DNA from 3 places in the Agrobacterium vaccinii genome. Region 1 is predicted to be linked to each of the others. Evidence: predicted binding sites of a transcription regulator. Region 1 holds the regulator's gene; each other region holds the start of a gene.

Region 1 (7,986 bases):
GCTCCAGACGCTCCGTCGCCTGAAGACCAAAGTCGCCATGGACACAATGATATCCGAAATAGGAAAGGAATGCGACGGTGATTGCCGGAACGACCAGACGGCCAAAACGTCTCTTCTTGTGATGCTTGGTCCACATACTCTTGAACAGCCTTCAAACGCGTTACTGCCATCACCATAGCCGCATTTGTTTAACCATCCGTTGACCTTAACTCCGTCGCCCACCGCAGCGCACAAAAAAGGCCCGCCGAAGCGAGCCTTTTTTTAAATCTGTATAGAAAGCCTTAGCCACGCAGAATCGAACGACCGGCATAAGCTGCCTGTGGGCCGAGCATTTCTTCAATGCGGATCAGCTGGTTGTACTTGGCCAGACGGTCGGAGCGCGAAAGCGAACCGGTCTTGATCTGTCCGCAGTTGGTCGCAACAGAAAGATCGGCAATCGTCGAATCTTCCGTTTCGCCGGAGCGGTGGGACATGACGGCGGTGTAGCCAGCCTTGTGTGCGGTTTCGACGGCGTCGAGCGTTTCCGTCAGCGAACCAATCTGGTTGACCTTGACGAGGATGGAGTTGGCAACGCCCATCTTGATACCGTCACGCAGGCGGGCAGAGTTCGTCACGAACAGATCATCGCCGACCAACTGAACCTTGGAGCCGATCTTGTCGGTCAGGTACTTCCAGCCGTCCCAATCGTCTTCGGCCATACCATCTTCGATCGAGATGATCGGATACTTGGCTGCGAGTTCAGCGAGGTAATCCGCCATGGCTTCCGGCTCGAGCGTACGGCCCTCGCCTTCCATTTCGTACTTGCCGTTCTTGAAGAATTCTGTCGAGGCGCAATCGAGAGCGAGCGCAACGTCGTCGCCTGGCTTGTAACCGGCCTTCTCCACGGACTTCATGATGAAGTCGAGAGCTTCAGGCGCGCTCTTCAGGCCCGGCGCAAAACCACCTTCATCACCAACATTGGTGTTGAAGCCCTGTGCCGACAGTTCTTTTTTCAGAACGTGGAAGATTTCCGCGCCGATGCGCACGGCGTCACGGATGCTTTCCGCGCCAACCGGCATGATCATGAATTCCTGGAAGTCGATCGGATTGTCGGCATGCGCGCCACCATTGATGATGTTCATCATCGGCACTGGGAGCAGATGCGCGTTCGGGCCACCGACGTAACGGTAAAGCGGCAGTCCGGTCGTTTCGGCCGCAGCCTTGGCGACAGCCAGGGAAACACCGAGGATGGCGTTGGCACCGAGACGCGACTTGTTCGGCGTGCCATCGAGCTCGATCAGCGTCTGGTCGACGTGGATCTGGCTTTCGGCATCGAAACCGCCCAGCGCGTCGAAAATCTCGGTGTTGACGGCTTCGACAGCCTTCTCGACGCCCTTACCCAGGTAGCGCTTGCCACCATCACGCAGTTCAACGGCTTCGTGTGCGCCTGTCGATGCGCCCGATGGAACCGCCGCACGACCGAAAGAACCGTCTTCCAGATAGACATCGACTTCAACGGTGGGGTTGCCACGGCTGTCGAGGATTTCGCGTGCGATGATATCGGTAATGGCTGTCATGATCTCTCCCTTGGGACTGGAACAGGAATTTCAGATGCCTGTCTTAAAGTGCATCCCGAAAACTGTGAAGCGCTTTTCGGATGAGCGGCGCGATAAACGGGACAACGGAAATGGCGACTCGATTTGAATTTCTTCCGTCGCTGTAGACGACGCACAAGAATTTACAATGACGGCGCCCTCTTCCAGACGCCTTCCTTCTCATAAAAATCGATTAAGGCCAAAAGCCGTCACGCAGCCTTGGAGATGTTGTCGAAGGCCAGCAGTTTTTCCAGAAGCTTCGGCATATTCTTGAGGTGCACCATGTTCGGCCCGTCGGACGGCGCATTATCAGGGTCCTCATGCGTCTCCACGAAAAGACCAGCAACGCCCACGGCCACGGCAGCACGAGACAGCGTTTCAACAAACTCCCGCTGACCGCCGCTGGAACCACCCTGCCCGCCAGGCTGCTGCACGGAGTGCGTGGCATCGAACACCACGGGCGCACCGAGCGATGCCATGATGGGAAGCGAACGCATATCGGAAACCAGCGTATTGTAGCCGAACGAGGCCCCGCGCTCGCAGAGCAGTACGTTCGGATTGCCGCTATCGTTCAGCTTCGCCAGCACATTCTTCATGTCCCAAGGGGCCAAAAACTGACCCTTCTTGACGTTGATGACGCGACCGGTCTTTGCAGCCGCCACCAGCAAGTCAGTCTGGCGGCTGAGAAATGCCGGAATCTGAAGGATATCCACGACAGGCGCGACGATGCCGCACTGTTCCTCGTTGTGAATATCCGTGAGAACCGGAAATCCGAACTGGCTTTTCAGCTCCGAAAAAATCTCAAGCGCCTTATCGATGCCGATACCGCGCTGACCGGAGAGCGACGTGCGATTCGCCTTGTCGAACGAGGATTTGTAGACCAGACCGATACCCAGCTTGCCGCAAAGGTCAGCCAGCGTTTCCGCAATCATGAAGGCGTGGTCGCGGCTTTCCATCTGGCACGGCCCGGCAATCAGCGAGAAACGCTCGGTGTTGGAAAAAGAGACCGCGCCCGCACCCTCGCCAGCAACCACTTTCAGATTATTCGTCACACTCATGATGATTCCCCTGATACAAAAGGGACGCTTCGCAGCCGACGCCGCCGAACCATCCTGCAATCTCTCAAAACTCGCCACGCACTTAGCAGCAAGCAGCAGCGAAGTCACGGCATGACGTGGCAGGCGAGGTAGAACACCCATAGGACATCTATCAACGATGTCTTAAATGATTTGGGATGACTATTGGGGATTGCAGAACACATGTGGAACATATAGTGTTCGTTCTGTATTTGTTTCACGAATCTAAGCCTCAAAGCTTCAAGGGTGTTTACTCCATGCTCACGCGCAAACAGCAGGAACTGCTTCTCTTCATTCATGAGCGAATGAAAGAGTCCGGCGTGCCGCCGTCCTTCGATGAAATGAAGGATGCGCTCGATCTTGCCTCCAAATCCGGCATACACAGGCTGATCACGGCATTGGAAGAACGCGGATTCATTCGCCGGCTACCGAATCGTGCCCGCGCGCTCGAAGTCATCAAGCTTCCCGAATCGTATTCACCGCAGAATAAGCCGCAGCGAGGCTTTTCACCCAGCGTCATCGAGGGCAGTCTCGGCAAACCGCAGCCCGTGCAGCCGCCGCCTCCCGCTGCCGCAAACGATCGCAACCCTGATTCGGTGAGCGTACCGGTTATGGGACGGATTGCTGCGGGCGTGCCGATTTCGGCAATCCAGAACAACACGCATGATGTCGTCGTGCCCATGGATATGCTAGGTGCGGGCGAGCATTACGCGCTTGAAGTCAAAGGTGATTCGATGATCGAAGCAGGCATCTTCGATGGCGATACGGTTATAATCCGCGATACGAGTACGGCAAATCCGGGCGATATCATTGTCGCACTGGTGGACGAGGAAGAAGCGACCTTGAAACGCTTCCGTCGCAAAGGCGCGTCGATTGCGCTGGAGGCAGCAAACCCTGCCTATGAAACTCGTATCTTCGGACCTGATAGGGTGAAAATTCAGGGCAAACTCGTTGGCCTGATCCGCCGCTATCATTGAGACCTTCTGGGGCAGATTTGATTGTCTGCCCCGCCTTGGTATTTTCAATTTTCGGTATTTGCGACACTTGATGCTTAGTGGTCGAAGTTCGCTTGAGCTCGGACCGGTATATTATGCGTGTTTTAAACGGATAATTCGCTCAGGACGGTTTCAAAAACCGGAAATCATTAGCCGGGTCATCATTTTTTCGAATCGCGCGCCACTTCGATAGTCTATGACGTTTTGAGCACGTTTTTAGTGGTGATGAATGCGGTTGAGCAGCGGAATATAAGGTTTTCCGATCTCAGCGCGATGCTGGAAAGCTACTCGCTTGAGCGAATGACAAAACATCAAATAATTTGAAGACCACCATCGCGCAGACTGTCTGTATTGAAAAATTTTCCCGCGCTAACATGGTATGCGCAACGAGGGATCTTGAGATGTACGATCTTTACATAGCCAACAAGAATTATTCCTCCTGGTCATTGCGTCCGTGGGTATTGATGCGAACGCTCGATATTCCCTTCAGCGAGAAACTCACGCCCTTCGGCAATTCAGCACAGGATTTCGCAGTGTTTTCGCCAACGGCAAAAGTGCCCTGCCTTGTCGAAAACGAGTTCACCGTGTGGGACACGTTGTCGATAACAGAATATCTGGCCGAACGGCACATTGGCGTTTGGGCTGGTCATGCGAGGGCGCGTGCCTGGTCCCGTTCTGCAGCAGCAGAAATGCATTCCGGCTTCCAGACGTTGCGCAACGAGCATCCTATGCATGTCGGTCTTCGCATACAGCCAGTAGCGATCAGCGAAGCTTTGCGGAAAGACATCTCCCGCATAGACGCACTTTGGCAGGAAGGTCTGACATCCTTTGGTGGGCCATTCCTGGCAGGAGAAACATTTACGGCGGTCGACGCGTTTTTCTGTCCCGTCGCCTTCCGCTTTCAGACCTACGCAACGGCCTTGTCTCCCGAGTCAGAAGCTTACAAGAACCGTCTTCTCGCCCTGCCAGCGATGCATGAATGGCAAGATGCGGCTTTGCTGGAACCGTGGCGCGATGCGGAACACGAGGCGGAAGCCAAGGCCACCGGAGAATGGCTCGCGGATTTACGCTCAAAGCCGTGATCTCTGGGTAAACCTCCTATCGCGAGCGCACGCTGTGGCGTAGTTTTCTAGAGGAAAGAGTATTTGAAGGGTATAGCCGAAGCGTTTCAACCCGCACCCTTCGAGCCAAGCGTCGTCACCGCGAAGTCGACAACATCGTCGCGATATGCGGCGGAAGGGACGTGTCGAAATCTCTTTTGCGCCAGTCATAGCTCCGGTGCATGGTCCAGAACCGATTCACACCCTCCATCGCAGCCTCAGCTTTGACGATGGGGGCGTCCTTGTCGCCGAGCCAGATTTCCAGTGAGCCGGTTCGGCGCAATATGTCCTGGCTGATGAGAATGGCGCCGGAATAGCACTCGGTAAATGAGACACGTCGTGTCGTCACGATCAGGTCGGCGATCTCGCATGCGGTCCCAGTCAGCGTACTGTCGAAGATCACGGCTATTGCAACGCCGGTTCGGGATTTGGCAACGCACCAGCTATCCTTCCGGCACGTGAAGCGCTCTGTTTTGGAAAGCGCGTTTCGCATCTCCTCCGTTGCTTTTGCCTTATCTCTCTCGCTCAAACCAGTGCGCCGTGTAGTGGGTGGCTCGTCGGCATCAGCCTCGTCACCATCAGGTGACTTTGCGGTTTCCAGCATGTCTGGCGGGTTATGTCGTTCGGATAGGGGCAGCGCCCTCACCCATTGGTCATAGATGAAACCCGAGGCCCGCTGCTTTGTCGTCGCCACCGCATCCTCCGTCAGTAGCGCGACCAGAGAAGCGTCCTCGTAGATCAGCAAATCCGGCCTTGCCCTCCATTGCTCAACGACCAATAATCCAAACCCGGCGGCAATGAACGGCAAGCCTATCAGCGCCAAACGTGTGCGTAAGAGCGCCAGCAGCAAAAAACCTGTCGTGGATACGGCGAGGAACCAGCCGTTCTGCCGCCCGATCGTCGCATCGCCACCCCAACTGGAAACGGTCTTTGCGATGTCGATCACCAGCGCCATGCCGTAGCCCATGACCTTCAGAAAGGGAGCGTCGAGCCCAAACGGCATCAACAGCATGCCAACCAGCGCGAACGGCATGACAATCAACGACATGACCGGCATAGCCGCCAGATTGGCCGCCAGCCCATATGTCGTGATCCGGTGAAAATGCTCGATGGAGTAGACAGCAGTCGAGATGCCACCGATCAGTGACGTCACCACGACACCGCCCATGATCGTACCAACCTTGGCCGCCAATGACAGCCACCATGGTGGACGGGATAGGATCCGCTGCTCGCGGTCGCCTCGCCACCTGCTCCAGAAGGCGTAGCCGGACACCAGTGCCAGCGTCGCCGCAAACGACATCTGGAAACTCGGACCCATCACCTCATGCGGTGACAGAACGATGATGACGATGGCGGAAAGCGCGATGTTTCTGAGACTGATCGAGGGCTTGTCCACCAGCACCGCGATCAGCATGACCGACATCATCAACCACGCCCGCTCTGCCGATACGGCAAACCCAGAGATGAGATAGTAGGCGAGCGTCATCAACAGCGCCGCAAATGCGGAGATTTTCTTCACGGGCCAGCGCTGCGAAAAAGCGGGAAACAAGCTGAAGGCGGTTCGCATTCCGACGAAGAAGATGCCAGCGGCCAGCGCCATGTTCAGCCCTGAAATGGCAACGATATGCGCCAACCCGGAAACGCGCAGCGCTTCCATCGTCTCATTGGAAATCGCGCGCCTTTCGTCGGTGATGATCGATGCGGCGAACGCGCCAGCGTCGCCGCCGATCAGGTCACGAATGCGTTGCGCAATATCGCTTCTGAGCTTGTAGAGCCACGCATCCGCTGCCCCCGTCCACGTTGTGGACTTTTGCTTGTCCGGCAATGTCTTCGGCGCACCGTAGAAGAAACCCGTCGCGCCGATTCCATTAAAATATGAAGCGAAGGCGAAGTCGTTTAGCCCCGGCAGCGCCGGGCCCGAGGGCGGCGATAGCCGCGCCTTTCCGGTGATCACACCACCAATGGCCACTGCCTCACGACGGCTGCGTGATACCAGCGAGACTTTCTGCGGTGGGCGGGACAGTTTTGGGCCCGATGTCGCGTCCAGAACCACGACATATCGCCAGTTTCCCCTCGCATCCAGTTCACGCCTCTCCACCGTCCCGGTAATCGTTGTCGTCACAGGCGTGTCGAGAATGATGGTACCGATGCGCCGCGCTTCGACATCAGCCAGCAGCATGCCAGTCATCAAAAGAGCCATGGCCTTCAACACAGCTGCAACAGTGCCCGGGCGGTGCAGCATGGCTGCGGCCCAGGCGCCGATCCCAACCGTAACGAACATCAAAAACCAGCGCGATGGCGTCGCGGGCAGACCGAACCATAGCGCAGCCCCCAACGCGATGAAGACTGGCACGAACAGGAAGTCCTGCCGGTGCATCACCTCCTGCTCGGCACAGGTGATGATCCATTGTTTGAGAGCACGAACCGACCAACCCCGGGCAGTTCCCTGCCCCGTTTCCAAGGCCAGCTCGCGCCGTGAGGTGTGAAGCGGCAACAGCAAATCATCGAGGTCCGCATGCGCAACGGAGCTCGTTTCCGCCAGGCGGAAATGCTGTTTTTCGTCCTGTGTGTTCAAACCCCGGCGCCCCTTGCCGCAGCCCTTAGTTTGCAACCCCAAAGAAAAGATTGCAACCTCTTGCTGAGTTAAGAAAGCATTGACCTAGAATGAAACACTATGCCGTAGAAATGCTCCATTTCGGGATATTGGCGTGTCGCAATGCACAATTTGGCCTTCGGATAGCTTGGCTTTATGGCTCGGATCATATAGCTAAATCGCTGACGCTTAAACTGGCTGATGCGTCACCCCGCATCGCCTGCATATTTCGGAGGTATGGTATGACGGAAACTAGCGCGACAGTGACACTCGGCGATAATAAGGTCGATCTCCCTGTGCGAGAAGGCACGATCGGACCCAAGGTCGTAGATATCGGAACGCTTTATAAGAACACCGGCACCTTCACCTACGACCCCGGCTTTACGTCGACTGCCTCTTGCGAATCCAAGATCACGTATATCGATGGCGATGAAGGCGTGCTTCTGCATCGCGGTTACCCTATCGAGCAACTGGCCGAACAGGGCGACTTCCTCGAAACCTGCTACCTGCTGCTTTACGGCGAACTGCCGACGACAGCACAGAAGAAAGACTTCGACACCCGCGTAACGCGCCACACAATGGTGCATGAGCAGATGAGCCGCTTCTTCACCGGCTTCCGTCGCGACGCTCACCCGATGGCTGTCATGT
Region 2 (7,986 bases), on a different replicon from region 1:
ACACCTTCCCACTTGTTCTTCCTCAGCACGTGGAAAAACTCGAACAGTTCGATGGGATGAAGGCTGCCTGCCACAAGGTCGTCATCCCAGGACCGATAATTATCGTTCACGTCCATACCGAACAGGCGCCCATAGTCGATCGCCAGTTGCGCGCTGTCGGCAGCGGATTCTCCACCCATGATCGCGTGACCGAAATCCAGGAGAATGCCGACATTCGGCAAGCCGATCTTTTCGATACCCAACAACGTCCGCGCGACAGAGCCGAAGCTCATCCGCACACGCGGTTCGCGGGGTTTGTACTCGATCACGAATTTCAGATCAGGATTTTCGCTGGCGAGCTGTCCAACACCATCGAGCGATTGCTTCCACAGCGTGCCGTAATCCACCTGAAAAGGATAATCCCAGCCATCCTGACCCGGCCATAGCTTGACGTAATCGGCATTGAAATAACGCACCTGCTCACAGGCTTCCGTCACCAACTCATGCGTTCGCCGCCGCATGCCTGCATCGGGATTTGTGAAAGAGCCTTTGACGAACTCGCGCGTGTAAATTTCGGGTGTAATACCGATAACGCCGAGCTTGTTTCGATCAAGCGCCTCCTTCACCTGAGCGTTGGAAAAGTCCCCGCCAAAAAATGGATAGTTGATATCGACTACCGAGAGGTCATTCACCTGCCCCGCAAGATCGATAGCGTCGATCACGCTGCGAGGCGAACCATAGCCATCCGTCGCATAACGATCGAGATAGGTTGCGAAATGCCAGATTCCGGCACCATAGCGCTGTGTTGCCATAACATCCTCCAAGTTTCATCATGACGAATATGTTTCAAATGAGCACGAAATGCCATGGGAGCCGTCGTACTGGTCCTCCATCAACACGGGCACGTTACTTTACCAGGCTAGGTCCCAAAGCGTTACACATGTCGCCTTGATCGGGTGTCAGTCGAGAGTGACCACAACCTGTGCTCCTTCTGGGATATGGTGGAGGGCGGCTTCGACGCCATGTGTATTAACGTCATGAGGGCTAGCGATTCCGGCTGAGTGCGCCAAAAAGGCGCTTACAGAGAAGCGCCTTCGTCACGGAGCCCACAAAACCGGTGTGCACGGAGGTAGGACAGCCGCTTCCACGGCAGCACCGATGACCAAGGAAATCATCGAGAGAACAGCACCTCTGCTTGATGTGAAGCCACGCTTCGGTAGGGAAACCAACCCTCAACTGCTGGTCAACTACTGACTGGTCATGCGACGGGTAAAGCCGCATTTTCACCGTGAAACACGATGCGTTGCATTGTCATTCTCTCCATTCAATATCAGCATCTGATTGCGATGCGAAAGACTGGCGAACGTGCCGACATCGCGATGGGTAGGAGAACACCGTGAAAATCACACAGATCGAGACACTGAAAACCGAAGAGTTTTCCAATGTCCTTTGGGTTCGCATACACACAGATGCAGGGATCATCGGGCTCGGGGAGACTTTTTACGGTGCGGGTGCCGTCGAAGCGCATATCCACGACACCTTGGCGATGCGCCTGTTAGGCAAAAACCCGCTGCACATCGAAGCGCTGCACAGGGAGATGACCAATCTTCCCATGGCGCAGGCATCGACCGGGGCGGAGTCCCGTGCAACATCGGCAATCGACATTGGCCTTTGGGATATCTTCGGCAAGGTCTGTGATCAGCCCGTCCATCAGATGTTGGGCGGTCTGTGCCGCGACAAACAGCGTGTCTACAACACATGTGCTGGCTACAAATATGTACGATCCCACAACATCAAGCCGGTTTCCACCTGGAACCTTGGCGATGCGAACGGCCCTTACGAAGACCTCGACGGATTCATGAACCGCGCCGACGCTGTGGCCGAAAGCCTGCTGGAAAGTGGCATCACCGCCATGAAAATCTGGCCCTTCGACCCAGCAGCAATCGAGAACCACGGCGTGCACATCACACCTGAGCAGATGAAGAAGGCTGTCGAGCCATTCGAGAAAATCCGCAAGGCGGTGGGTGACAAAATAGAGATCATGGTCGAATTTCACTCACTGTGGAACCTGCCAACCGCCATCAAGATCGCCCGCGTGTTGGAGCAGTACCAGCCAACCTGGTACGAAGATCCCATCCGCATGAACTCTCCGCAGGCACTGAGTGAGTTTGCGCGCTCCACGACAATACCAGTCTGCGCAAGCGAAACGCTCGGTTCGCGCTTTCCCTACAAGGACATGCTGGACCGCGACGCGATGCAGATCGTCATGGCAGATCTCTGCTGGACCGGCGGCCTGACGGAGGGCCGCAAGATTGCAGCACTGGCCGACACCTATCATCGCCCTTTCGCGCCGCATGACTGCATCGGCCCTATCGGTTTCATCGCGGCCATCCACGCCTCCTTCAGCCAACCCAACACGCTGATCCAGGAATCCGTTCGCGCTTTCTATACCGGATGGTACAAGGAGCTTGTGGACAATGTCCCGGTGATCGAGAATGGCTATGTCCTGCCGATGGAAGGTCCGGGACTGGGTGTCGACCTTCTTCCTGCCGTCTATGAACGTTCGGACCTCAGCGTCCGTCGCAGCACGTTGTGAGGCCCACCATGACCAATCCACTTTTCGATCTCAAGGGGCGCACCGCGCTCGTCACCGGCTCTTCGCGCGGCCTTGGTCGCGCCATGGCGGAAGGCTTTGCTGCTGCCGGTGCGCATGTCATTATCAACGGCACCAACGGCGAACGCGTCGCCAGTACAGTCGCAGATTTCACGGCAAACGGCTATGAGGCCAGTGCTTCCATTTTCGATGTCACCTCGGAAGAGGCCATCAAAGCAGCCTTCGCAGATTTCGACGCACAAGGCGTGGAAATCGATATTCTCGTCAACAATGCCGGCATTCAGTTCCGCAAACCAATTGTCGATCTGGAAACGGCAGACTGGCAACGGGTCATCGACACCAACCTGACCAGCGCCTTCATGCTGGGCCGCGAGGCGGCACGCCGCATGATCCCGCGTGGACGCGGCAAGATCATCAATATCGGCTCACTCACCAGCGAGTTGGCGCGCGCCACCGTAGCACCCTACACGGTTGCCAAAGGCGGCATAAAAATGCTGACCCGCGCCATGGCTGCTGAATGGGCGCAGTTCGGCATTCAGGCCAACGCCATCGGACCTGGCTACATGATCACCGACATGAACCAGGCCCTGATCGACAATCCTGAATTCGACGCGTGGGTCAAAGGCCGCACGCCTGCGAAACGCTGGGGCAAACCAGAGGAACTCGCAGGCACAGCCGTTTTCCTGGCGTCAGCGGCCTCGGACTATATCAACGGCCAAATCATCTATGTCGATGGCGGCATGCTTTCGGTGCTGTGACGCGGTAAAAATTCAGATGGCTGGAGGAGATATTTGCGAGTCGGACCTGCGGGAAGAACGTCTTTTGCTGTACTAGGGTCGTCCAGTCTCTACGCAACTCATTGAGAACGCGGGTCGACATTTTCGGCAAGCACAAGGTCAATCGGTAAAGCCAGACATGAACCCGGTTCGCAAAATCATCCACATCGATATGGATGCCTTTTACGCCTCCGTCGAGCAGCGTGACAACCCGGAACTGCGTGGCAAGCCGTTGGCGGTCGGGGGTTCTGCTGCGCGCGGCGTGGTGGCGGCTGCGAGTTATGAGGCACGTGCCTTCGGCGTCTATTCGGCCATGCCCTCTGTCACCGCCAAACGAAAATGCCCTGACCTGATTTTCGTGCCTCCTCGCTTCGAGGTCTATCGGCAGGTCTCCCAGCAAATCCGCGAGATTTTCGCACAGTACACACCCATCATCGAGCCCCTGTCACTGGACGAAGCCTATCTCGACGTCACCGAGAACCTGAAAGGTATGGAGATCGCCACCGATATAGCGCTCGAAATTCGCGCGAAGATCAAGGAGGTTACAGGCCTCAACGCCTCCGCTGGCATCTCCTACAATAAATTCCTGGCGAAGATGGCGAGCGACCTGAACAAGCCCAATGGTCAGGCCGTGATAACGCCGAAGAACGGTCCAGCCTTTGTTGAGGCTCTTCCCGTCAAGAAATTCCATGGCGTGGGTCCCGCTACCGCCGAGCGTATGAAACGGCACGGTATCGAGACCGGCCTAGATTTGAAATCAAAACCCCTCGCCTTCCTTCAACAGCACTTCGGCAAATCGGGACCATACTTTTACGGGATCGCCCGTGGCATCGACGAGAGGCAGGTCAAACCCAACCGCATCCGTAAATCCATCGGCGCGGAAGACACGTTTGCCGAGGATATCGATCGCCTCGACCTCGCCAAGGCTGAGTTGCGGCCTCTGGCAGAAAAGGTCTGGCGGTACTGCGAGGCACATGACATCATCGGGAAAACCGTAACGGTCAAAATCAAATATTCGGATTTCACCCAGGCAACACGAAGCAAGACGATGCCGTCTGGCATTCCGAATTTGGAATTTGCTCTGGATCTAGCAGACACTTTGCTAGCGTCTGTCTTTCCATTCAAAAAGCCGGTCCGTCTCCTGGGTATCACTCTCTCCTCGCTCAGCACCGAAGACACTGCCCAAGCTCCACAGCTTGATTTTGGGCTGTGATCCCACTTTCCGGCAGTCAGGCAGAACATTCGCAGCGGATACGCGCGGGCGATGGGGCGTTAAAGCACTGGAATTTTCGTCTCTGGAAATCGCATCTCGTGGAAAAGAAATGCTTTAACACGCAAACCATGCGCACAGATAACCTATTAATTCACTAGGCTTTATTTACATTAAACAAGAGTTGATATCTGCCGCTATCTACCGATGACAGCGTGCCTGTAACGGAGAATATTCCTTGTTCCGCAGAAGAATTTTGCAAGCATCCCTGTCGATGTTCGTTGCCGTGATTTCATTCGGTTCGCCGTCAGCAAACGCTGCCAATCCAGCATCGAAGCTGATTGTCGCTGACCAAGCGGAACTCGTTCGCAATCTGTTGGACGCCAGCGGACAAGGCAAAGGCCTCTCATTCGATGTCGAGTTTCCCAATTTTGCAGGCGGCCCTGCCATTCTTGAAGCGATCAGGGCAGGCGCTGTCGATATTGCTTATGTCGGCGATACGCCACCGATCCAGGCGCGTGCATCAGGAACTCTTCTGCCAATCGTTGCGACATTCACGCGCGAGATCGCTCAATATCGGCTCACCAGCCGTCCGGGCCTCACAATCAATCATTTGGCTGAGCTCAAAGGTAAAAAACTGAGCTATGTCGAAGGGTCCGGCCGTCAGGTTTTCCTGATCGAAGCACTAAACAGGGCTGGTTTGAAACTGAGCGATGTCACGCTCGTCAATTTACGTGTGGCAGACCTGCCGGACGCTTTGCGCTCAGGTGCCGTTGATGTCGCCGTTCTCCAAGAGCCCTTCGTTACCCGCCTCGTCAACCAAGCTGGCGCGAGCCCCGTGCTCGATCCAGAAGAGCGAAAGCTGTTGCCGAGCACCTCCTACTTTTATGCGCGCCCGGAGGTTCTTGCAGACCCTGAAAAGGCCGAAGCAGTTCGCCAGTTCATATCGGCCTTCGTGAAGGCCGGAGAGTGGAGCAACGAGCACGACGCGGACTGGGCAAAATTCTACTATACGGACTTTCAGCGCGTTTCCGCTGAAGACGCCGCAGCGATCCTGAAGGGCCAGTCGCCGTTGGTGTTTCAAACCTCGGCAGAGGCCATTCCCCACCATCAAAAGCTGATCGACATCCTGTATCAGGCTGGATCAATCAAGGAACGTCTCGATGCCAAGGGGTCTTTTGTCGATAAATTCGACAGGACCATAGAGCAGTCACGTTGATCGGAGGTCTCATGGCAGACATTACATCAGGACGGTTTGCAAGCGGCGTCACCAGACGCGCCACGGAGTTTAGCAGCCAGCGCAAAGCTGTCCGCCTTACCCCGGCAAAGCTGCCGCCGGGAATGCGATTACTCGGGCCGATCATCCTCCTTGCAACGTGGGAAGCGGCCTCCCGGCTTGGCCTGCTGTCGCCAAGCACGCTGGCAGCCCCATCGACCGCCATTCACACAGGCTATGACATGCTGGTGGACGGCACCCTCCTGCCCCACCTCGCGGCGTCAGCAATCCGCGCCTATTCCGGGCTGTTTCTGGGTGTTCTCGTCGGCGTCGTCCTGGCTTTGCTATCTGGGCTCACTCGAACCGGCGAAGCTTTGATAGACGGACTTGTCCAGATCAAAAGAGCGATACCGACGCTCGCGCTCATACCGCTCGTCATCATCTGGCTGGGCATTGGCGAGTCTATGAAGGTTTTCCTGATCTTCACCGCCGTACTCGTCCCGGTCTATATCAACACCCATGCGGCACTGCGCGGCATCGATATCGGTCATGTCGAGCTCGCGCGGACCTTGGGCCTGACCCGGCTTGAGTTCATTCGCCACGTCGCCCTGCCCGGCGCCCTGCCCGGCTTCTTCGTGTCGTTGCGTCTTGCGGTCGCTCTCTGTTGGACAGCCCTTGTGGTGCTGGAACTCGTCAATACGCAAACGGGCATAGGCTATCTGATGAACCGGGCGCGTGACTGGGGCCAGACAGACATCATCGTCGTTGGCATCATGATTTACGCCATTTTGGGTCTCGCCTCCGACGCGGTCGTTAGGCTGATCGAAACCCGTGCACTTTCCTACAGACGGGCTTTGGGATCATGAATCTACATGTGAAAAATGCTGTGGTTTTGCGCGACCTTTCACGCAGCTTCGATACCAAAACCGTTCTGGATCGCATCTCGCTGGATATTCCTGCGGGGCAATTCGTGACCCTGCTTGGAGAATCCGGGTCCGGTAAGACGACCCTGCTGCGGGCGCTTGCCGGACTTGACGACGATGCAGAAACGAGGGGCCATTACAGCACGCCGGAAAACGTATCCGTTCTTTTTCAAGATTCGCGGCTTCTGCCGTGGAAGACTGTCATCGACAATGTCACGCTCGGGCTACGTCGATCCGATGCACGAACAGCCGCGCAGGAAATGCTTGGGGATGTCGGCATTGGCGACAAGGCAGACGTCTGGCCATCGACGCTATCAGGCGGACAAAAACAGCGGGCTTCGCTGGCAAGATCATTGCTGCGTATGCCTGATCTTTTGTTGGCCGACGAACCCTTCGGGGCACTGGACGCACTCACACGGTTGAAAATGCAGGCGCTGCTTATGCGTCTCGTCCAGCATCAAAAACCAACAATCATCCTTGTCACGCACGATGTGGACGAGGCTTTGCTTCTGTCTGACCGCATCCTTGTCTTGAAGGACGGCAGTATCGCCGAAGACCATTCCATCTCGCTTCCCCACCCCCGCCGCGAGCACCAGAGCGAACTCTCCTTGCTACGAACAAAGCTGCTTAGAAGCCTTGGCGTCGAAGCCGACACTATTTGAAGGACATACCATGTCGCGTCAGTTGCATCTCAATCTGTTTCTCATGTCCCGCGGCCACCATGAGGGAGCGTGGAGACATCCCAAGTCAAACCACAAGGCGCTGACCGACTTGAACCTCTATGTCGAGGCTGCAACGATCGCCGAAGACGCGAAGTTCGACGCCGTCTTTCTGGCCGATACATTGGCGGCGGGTAACAGCAGCGGATTGGCGTCGTCGGGATCGCTGGAGCCTATCGTTCTTCTTTCGCTGCTTGCAGCCCATACGAAAAACATCGGCCTCATCGGCACAGCATCGACAACCTACAGCTTGCCCTACACCCTCGCCCGCCAGTTCGCCACGCTGGATCACCTGTCAAACGGTCGCGCAGGGTGGAATATCGTCACGTCCTGGGCACCGGAGGCAGGCGCCAATTATGGGCTCCAGCAAAATCTCGATCATGGAGATCGTTACAAGCTGGCAGAAGAATTTGTAGAGGCGGTCGACGCACTCTGGAAGAGCTTTCCCGCAGATGCCGTGCTGGACGACCGGGAAAGTGGGCACTATCTCGACCGCGACCGGATCGTGCCAGCGAACTACGTCGGCCATCACTATCGGACATCAGGGCC
Region 3 (7,986 bases), on a different replicon from region 1:
TCGTTCCACCCTGCCAGATCACGAAATGCCTTGGTGAACTGCAAGACGGCGTCACGGGTTGTGGTTACGTTGTAGAGATTGCACATCGCTCACTCCTATTTCCACATGCCGCGCATGCGTGCGCCGACATCGATGCGGATCTGCTGGGCACTGCGTTCAGATGCTGCGGCCGAGACCTTCGGCCAAGCCATCGGTTCGAAATACTGCAGCAGCGTCGCCGGGATGAACCGCGAACGTGATGCATAAACGTGCCGGTCACCCTGCGAGTTCTGCCCATGCGTGAAAAACCGCTGCGGGGTGATGAGCGACAGGCTGTCCTTGGCCCGCGTCATGCCGACATAGAGCAGACGCCGTTCCTCCTCGAGCTCGTGCGTCGTCCCTGTCCCCAGGTCCGATGGTATGCAACCATCGACAACATTCAGCATAAACACGGAACGCCATTCCTGCCCCTTGGCCGAATGGATGGTCGATAGGATGAGATAGTCTTCATCGAGCAGCGGTACGCCCGCCTGATCGCTTGTGGCGTCCGGTGGGTCGAGCGTCAGTTCGGTCAGGAAACGTTCGCGCGAAGGATAGCCGCTGGCAATCTGCTCGAGTTGCAGGAGGTCGGCCTTGCGAGTATCGGCATCCTCATGGATGCGATCGAGATGGGGTTCGTACCACAGGCGAGCTCGCGCGATATCCGATGGCCAGCCTTCCTGCGTTTTGCGAAGGCCTCCCAGCAACTGGACGAATAATGTCCAGTCTTCGCCTGTCTTCGGTGGTGGTGGAATTTCAGCAAGCGTCAAGAGCGGTTCGGGGTCGGACGATATCGTGTCGAGAATGACACCGGCCTTCTTGGGGCCGATACCGGGCAACATTTGCAGAAGACGAAAACCCGCAACTCGGTCTCGCGGGTTCTGGGCGAAACGCAGCACGGCCAGCATGTCCTTCACATGGGCGCTGTCGAGAAACTTCAAACCGCCGAATTTGACGAAGGGAACATTGCGACGGGTGAGTTCGACTTCAAGCGTTCCACTGTGGCTGGATGTGCGAAACAAGACAGCCTGCTGTTTCAGCGTCATGCCAGTCTCACGATTGGCCAGAACTTGCTCGACAATGAAATTGGCCTGTTCGGTCTCGTCCTTGACGGTCACGAGTTTGGGTCGCTCAAGCGATTCCCGCTCGGTCCACAGGTTCTTGGTGAAACGCTCGCGCGCCAGTTCAATCACGCCATTGGCTGCCGCCAGAATGGGCTGGGTCGAGCGGTAATTGCGATCGAGTGTGATGACATCAGCGGCAGGGCTGAAGGATGTTGGGAAGTCGAGAATGTTGCGAACCGTCGCTGCCCGGAACGAGTAGATCGACTGGGCATCGTCGCCGACGACGGTCAGGCCACGCCCGCCGGGCTTGAGCGCCATCAGGACAGACGACTGGAGTTTGTTGGTATCTTGATATTCGTCGACCATGACATGGTCGAAACGATTGCCGATATCGTCGGCGAGATCGGGATCGCTGACCATCTGCGCCCAGTAGAGCAGGAGATCATCATAATCGAGCACGTTCTGCGCCTGCTTGGCCTCGACATAAGCTCCGAACAATTCCTTTAACTGTTCTTCCCAAGTGGCTACCCATGGATAGTGCTGGCGCAGGATCTCGTTCAGCGACGTCTCCGAGTTGACGGCGCGTGAATAGATCGCGAGACAGGTGCCCTTTGTCGGGAAGCGGCTTTCCGTTTTGGAAAATCCGAGCTCGTGCCGCACGAGGTTCATCAGGTCGGCGCTGTCTTCCCGGTCGTGAATGGTGAAGTCGAGATTGAGACCGATCTGCTCGGCATACATCCGCAGCAGTCTTGCGCCGATACCATGGAAAGTGCCGGACCAGGCAAGGGCGTCTGTCAGGAAACCGGCATTGGCACCCAGCACATTGCGGCAGATGCGCTCGACGCGGCGGGCCATTTCGGAGGAGGCTCTGCGCGAAAAGGTCATCAGGAGAATACGTCGCGGGTCCGCACCATTGACGATGAGATGCGCCACGCGATGGGCGAGCGTGTTGGTCTTACCAGATCCGGCACCTGCGATGATCAACAGAGGCCCTGCTGTGTTGCCCTCAGCCAGCCCGACGCCATGCTCGACGGCTTTGCGCTGCTGCTCGTTCAGTTTTTCCAGATAGGCAACCGCCATGCCGTTATCCTTGATGTGCGCCTACTTTGAATTCGGTATGGACAAAGCTCCATAAACCGCAATGGACGCGTCAAATATCACCGCGAACAAAGTGAGAACCTATCAGGTGGGTTGGATATTGAAAAGTCCTTGATTAGCGTGACGTGATTGTCGTCGCGTCCACTCTTAGATGCTGCTAAGGTTCGGCATTGCGACGATCCGGTCCTCGCGCATGACCAGAGTCATTCTGTGGAGAACGAGGTTGGGTTCGAAAGACGGCGCAAGTGGTGGATTCGATACAAGCAAATTTCTTGCTGGAATCGCGCGCGGAGTTGCGGGCGCTCTTCTGTTCGCTCTGCCGATGTTTATGACGATGGAAATGTGGGAGCTTGGCTTCTACATGGATCGCACCCGGCTTTTGCTCCTTCTTTTGATCAATCTGCCTCTATTGATCGGCTTGTCTCGCCGGATAGGGTTCGAGCAAACCTCGGGTTGGCGGCAATCTGTCCGAGATGCCGTCATCGCTTATGCTTTGGGCATGGTTGCCAGCACCCTGATTCTGTCATCCATAGGCGTGTTGCAGGCGGGTCAGACGCCCCACGAGATCGTGGGTATGATTGCTCTGCTGGCGGTGCCGGCGAGCATTGGTGCGATGTTGGGCCGTAGCCAACTGGGTGGCAAATCTGACGATGACGAAACTGAGGATGACGATGATCCAGTTGAAGATCGCGAGACGAGTTACGGCGGCGAGCTCTTTCTGATGGCGGTCGGTGCGCTGTTTTTAAATCTGAACGTGGCGCCCACCGAGGAGATGATCTTGCTTTCGTTTAAGATGACGCCCTGGCACGGCCTTGTCGTCATCGCAGCGTCGCTGATCGTCATGCATGGATTCGTTTACGCGCTGTCATTTCATGGAAGCCACGATCTCGCGGAGGGTACGCCAAGCTGGCATGCCTTTGTGCGCTTTACCTTACCTGGCTATGTGATAGCAGGATCCATCAGCGCCTACTGTCTCTGGACGTTCCACCGCACTGACGACCTGGGTTCCACGCAGGTGCTTATGGCGATCGTCATCCTGAGTTTTCCCGGTGCGATTGGAGCGGCTGCCGCTCGACTTATCCTTTGAGGGTTTCATGACCAAAACAACCGGCGGCAAAAGTCTCGAGGCAAAAAATCCGCACTGGGTCGAGTGGGTCACCGGACTAGTATCCGCAGTCATCGTACTCGTGGTGATTTTCTGGATCGCAAACGACGCGTTTAACGATCAGGATACATCACCCGACCTCGCCGCAACCGTAGTCATCACTGAACAGCGCAGCAACGGGTTTCAGGTATCTTTCGAGGTGTCGAACGTTGCAAGCGCAACGGCTTCGCAGGTCGCTGTCCACGGTGAAATCCGTGATGGTTCCGATGTCATCGAGAGAGCCAGCACCGTACTCGACTATGTTCCCGGAAAATCAAAGGCGCGAGGAGGTCTGATTTTCAGAAATGATCCCGAAGGCAGGATCGCTCTCCACGTGTCAGCCTTCAACGAGCCTTGAACGTCAATTCACAAGGGTCGGGGCCGCCAATACCGCATTGCGGTAACGACAGTCGTTGCTATCTATTCAGGCCGCGTTGCTTGGTGACGCGTGCACATATGTAATTCAGGCAATATCACCAAGGGGAACTTTGAAGAGTCTCGCATGTTCGGCGTGTGAATTCTTTGGAGGAGTACCTAATGATACGTCGTGTTACCGGCGCTGCGTCTATTGTCGCGGCACTTTTTGCTTGCAGTACATCCTATGCCCAGCAGGGCGATGGAACTGAAGTTCAAATCACCACCAACGTGTTCAAGCCCAACAAGGTCGCACCGACAAGCGAGCGGGTAGGACAATTGAAGGTGCCCGAGGGCTTCTCCGTGAAGCCGTTCGCCCAGGGACTTGGCAACAGCCGCATCATCGCCGTGTCCGACAAAGGTTTCATTTATGTCAGCCGCCGGGAAGAAGGCGATGTGCTGCTTCTCAAGGACGAAAACAACGATGGCAAGGCTGATGGGGCGCCCATCCAGGTCGTGTCTCGAGCGCAGGCTCATGGTTTGGCAATCAAGGGTGACAGGCTCTATCTCGCCACGGTGAAGGAGGTTTTTGTTGCCGACATCAAGGCCGATGGGACCCTTGGCGAGCTCGAGATGATGATCGGCGATCTGCCGGATTCCGGCCAGCATCCGAACCGTGTCCTCGAATTCGGCCCTGACGGGATGCTTTACATCAGCGTCGGTTCCACCTGCAATGCATGCAACGAAAGCAACCCTGAAAACGCAACGATCATTCGCGCGACGCCGGACGGCAAGAGCCGGACGATCTTCGCATCCGGCCTGCGCAACACGATTGGTTACGACTGGCAGCCGCAGACCGGGGAACTCTGGGGCCTGGACCACGGTATCGATCTGATGGGTGACGAGGTTCAGGCAGAGGAACTCAACAAGATCGAGCAGGGCAAGCAATACGGCTGGCCGCACGTCTATGGTGCGGGTGACATCTATCCACAGTCCACGCCGGTTGGCGGCGTGACGAAAGAGCAATGGCGCGACCAGAGCCAGCCAATGGTGATCGGCTACACCGCTCATGCCGCTCCAATGCAGATGAAGTTCTATAAAGGCACTGCGTTTCCTGAAGAATTTGCAGGAGATGCTTTTGCAACCATGCGGGGGTCATGGAACCGTAACCCCGCGTCGGGTTATGAAATCGTCCGTATTCATTTCGAGAACGGCCAGCCCAAAACCATCGAGCCTTTCCTGACTGGCTTCCTGACGGATGGTGGGAAGACGCATTTTGCCCGCCCTGTCGGTCTTGCCGTCGCCAAGGACGGTTCGCTGCTGATGGCGGATGATGCCAATGGTGTCATTTATCGCGTTGCCTATACGGGTGATGCGAAAAAGGCTGAGACGGCGGCCATGGCACCGTCAGATGTCATGGAGGCACAGGCAAAAAAAGGCGCAGATGTGCCGTTGTCTTTGAAGCGTTCCGAGACAGACACACAAGGCAAAATCACGGTTTCCACAGAGGCGTTCTCCAACAATCAGGCGATCCCAGCAAAATTTAGCGAATATGCCGACGGCGTCTCACCTGCCCTTAAATGGAGTGCTGTACCAAAGGCTGCGTCCTACGCCATCATCATGGAGGACCCGGACTCCTCACCGCTCAAGCCCTTCGTTCATTGGTTGGCATGGAACATCCCCGCGACGGTGACGACGCTTCCAGAGGGTTTACAGGAGCAGCTTCGCCTGGTGGAGCCGGAAGGCGTTTTGCAGGGTCGCAACACGTCTGGAACACACGGCTATTTCGGACCGAAGCCACCTCCGGGCGACAAGCCGCACCACTATCACATCCAGATCGTCGCTCTCGATTCCATGATCGATCTGCCACCGACATCTGACCGTGACGCGCTCCTGGCTGCCATTTCGGGCCATGTCATCGGAAAGGGTGAACTCGTTGGGACCTACCAGCAAAAGATCGAACCACTCAAGCAGTAACGAAACGTCACACCGCAGTCTCAAAGGAAGTCTCATGCCTATCTCACGTTCTACCATTCGCGCCGCGAGCCTAGCGGTCGTGTTGCTTTCGTCTTCGGCAACCGTATGGGCGCAACAACCGGCTCCAGCACAGCCGTCCCAACAAACGCAGCAAACTGAGCAGGCAAAGCCTGATGCGCAGATGCAGGCTGTCCTGGACGCTTTGAAAGGGCTCGACGCAAAGCCCTTTTCCGGCCTGACTGTGCCACAGGCGCGCACGCAGGCAAGTGCCGCCGATGCCGCACGCACGGTTCAGCGAGACAAGAAGATTTCGCCAATGCCAGAGGCGGGAGTTGCAACGAAGGATATCGCCATTCCAAGTGCAGCCGGGGCTTTACCCGCGCGCGTCTACATCCCCGAAGGTAAGGGGCCATTTCCTGTCGTGCTGTACTTCCATGGCGGCGGTTGGGTTGTGGCGGATATCAACACCTATGACGCAACACCGAGAGCGCTTGCGCTGGGATCGAAAGCCATCGTCGTGTCTGCCGATTATCACCATGCGCCGGAAAGCAAGTTCCCGGCTCAGCATGATGATGCCTGGGCTGCATACACCTGGACAGTTGAAAACGTTCACACTTTGAATGGCGACGCCAAGCGGATCGCCGTTGCGGGTGAAAGCGCCGGTGCCAATCTGGCGGCCAACGTCGCATTGATGGCGAAAGAGAAGAAGACAACGATGCCGGTGCACCAGTTGCTGGTCTATCCCATCGCGGGCAACGACATGAACACGCCATCCTATCAGGAAAATGCCAATGCAGCGCCGCTTGGCAAAGCCGATATGGATTGGTTCGTCTCGAATGTGTTCACGTCAAAAGACGAGACCGCAGATCCCCGGATCAATCTCGTCGGTCGGGCTGACCTTGAGGGACTGCCATCTGCAACAGTGATCACTGCGCAGATCGACCCGCTACGCTCAGAAGGCGAAGCTTACGCTGACAAGCTCAAGGCTGCCGGCGTGATGGTGAATGCGCTGAATTATGAAGGCGTGACCCACGAATTCTTCGGAATGGCCAAGGTGGTGGATAAGGCCAAGGACGCTGTCGATGCTGCCAATGCCGACCTCACAAAAGCATTTTCCAAAACGAAGTGATCGCCTCACAAAGGACCATGAATATGAAATTCTCAAACCTATCCTACCTGGCATTATCCGTCGCCATGCTCGCCCAGCCTGTTATGGCGCAAGAACAGAAAGCCAAGCCTGCTGGCGATGCCGCACCCATGATGGTCATGGACCGGCCTACCTTCGTCAGTGTTGTCTCAAGCGCCAACGAGTTCGAGATCAAGTCCAGCGAATTGGCTCTGCAGACCGCGGAGTCAGCCGATCTCAAGGATGCCGCAAAGATGATTATCGCCGACCACCAGAAGGCGGGCGAGAAGCTGAAGGGGATATTGGATAAGAAGGGTGAGCCACTGCCGTCCCCAATCGTTCTTGCGCCCAAGCAGCAGAAAATGATGGATCAGTTGGAGGCTGCCAAAGGCAAGGACTTCGACATGCTTTACCTCGACATGCAGGTGCAAGCGCATATGGAGGCGATTGCACTGTTTCGGACCTACGCGGGGTCCGGTGACGATCAGACCGTCGTTGGCTTCGCGAAGGAAACGTTGCCCAGCCTTGAGACGCATCTGTCTCATGTGAAGATGCTGGTCGCCAAAAATTAGGCGCTCGTGGTCCCATCTCTTTTTTCCAAGCTTTATTAGTTTTTCCTTCGACGGTTTAGCGAGCCATCGAAGGCATTTTTTGGAAACTAATGCTGCAGCAGGGGAGTTTGGTCTCTGAGACATCAGAGTAGGGACGCAGCGCGTTTGCCTTCGTAACTCAATCCAAAAGGAAGATCTTCGATGACCAAGCGAGAATTGATCGATACCGGTACCGACAAGCGTTATGTCCGCCGCGACGAGGACGGGAAATTTAAGGAGAGCGTCGACGTTTCCCGCTCGCTTTCGGCAGATGCACACCATGATGCGAAACACGATACGAAATCGGGTGAGGGCGACAGGGGCGATCGCAAACGCTGATCGCTTCGGTGAAGATCGCCACCTACAACGTCAACGGCATCAACGGGCGCCTCGACATCCTCCTTCGTTGGCTGGATGAGGCGAAGCCCGATATCGTCTGCCTTCAAGAGCTTAAAACGCCCTCCAACAAGTTTCCGCACAAGGCGTTGGAGCGCGTCGGCTATGGAGCGATATGGCATGGCCAGAAATCCTGGAACGGCGTTGCGATCCTCGCGAGAGGTCAGGAGCCGCTGGAAACGCGACGCGGGATGCCCGGCGGTCAGGATGACGACCAAA

What was found. Region 1 encodes LexA, which represses DNA repair genes until DNA is damaged. Its sites were predicted from a motif close to TGTTCNNNNTGTGTTCNG; they were not measured.
Region 2: dinB (DNA polymerase IV) is a predicted target of LexA. The motif match lies at 3,444-3,461, and genes of this name have one in related genera.
Region 3: HRR99_RS22495 (ATP-dependent helicase) is a predicted target of LexA. The motif match lies at 2,245-2,262, and genes of this name have one in related genera.

The regions. Positions count from the first base shown of each region.
Region 1 is NZ_CP054150.1:1,518,257-1,526,242, forward strand. Features, by position in the region: gene HRR99_RS07645 (FtsB family cell division protein) at 1-136, opposite strand, end outside; gene eno (phosphopyruvate hydratase) at 282-1,556, opposite strand; gene kdsA (3-deoxy-8-phosphooctulonate synthase) at 1,784-2,632, opposite strand; gene lexA (transcriptional repressor LexA) at 2,908-3,627, shown strand; gene HRR99_RS07665 (glutathione S-transferase family protein) at 4,047-4,727, shown strand; gene HRR99_RS07670 (ComEC/Rec2 family competence protein) at 4,843-7,320, opposite strand; gene gltA (citrate synthase) at 7,581-7,986, shown strand, end outside.
Region 2 is NZ_CP054151.1:1,122,610-1,130,595, reverse strand. Features, by position in the region: gene HRR99_RS20345 (sugar phosphate isomerase/epimerase family protein) at 1-791, opposite strand, end outside; gene HRR99_RS20340 (mandelate racemase/muconate lactonizing enzyme family protein) at 1,376-2,575, shown strand; gene HRR99_RS20335 (SDR family oxidoreductase) at 2,584-3,351, shown strand; gene dinB (DNA polymerase IV) at 3,509-4,582, shown strand; gene HRR99_RS20325 (ABC transporter substrate-binding protein) at 4,818-5,798, shown strand; gene HRR99_RS20320 (ABC transporter permease) at 5,810-6,661, shown strand; gene HRR99_RS20315 (ABC transporter ATP-binding protein) at 6,658-7,380, shown strand; gene HRR99_RS20310 (LLM class flavin-dependent oxidoreductase) at 7,391-7,986, shown strand, end outside.
Region 3 is NZ_CP054152.1:45,319-53,304, reverse strand. Features, by position in the region: gene HRR99_RS22500 (SOS response-associated peptidase) at 1-86, opposite strand, end outside; gene HRR99_RS22495 (ATP-dependent helicase) at 96-2,162, opposite strand; gene HRR99_RS22490 (TIGR02587 family membrane protein) at 2,404-3,267, shown strand; gene HRR99_RS22485 (TIGR02588 family protein) at 3,275-3,682, shown strand; gene HRR99_RS22480 (YbhB/YbcL family Raf kinase inhibitor-like protein) at 3,862-5,655, shown strand; gene HRR99_RS22475 (alpha/beta hydrolase) at 5,690-6,784, shown strand; gene HRR99_RS22470 (DUF4142 domain-containing protein) at 6,808-7,353, shown strand; gene HRR99_RS22465 (hypothetical protein) at 7,534-7,710, shown strand; gene xth (exodeoxyribonuclease III) at 7,719-7,986, shown strand, end outside.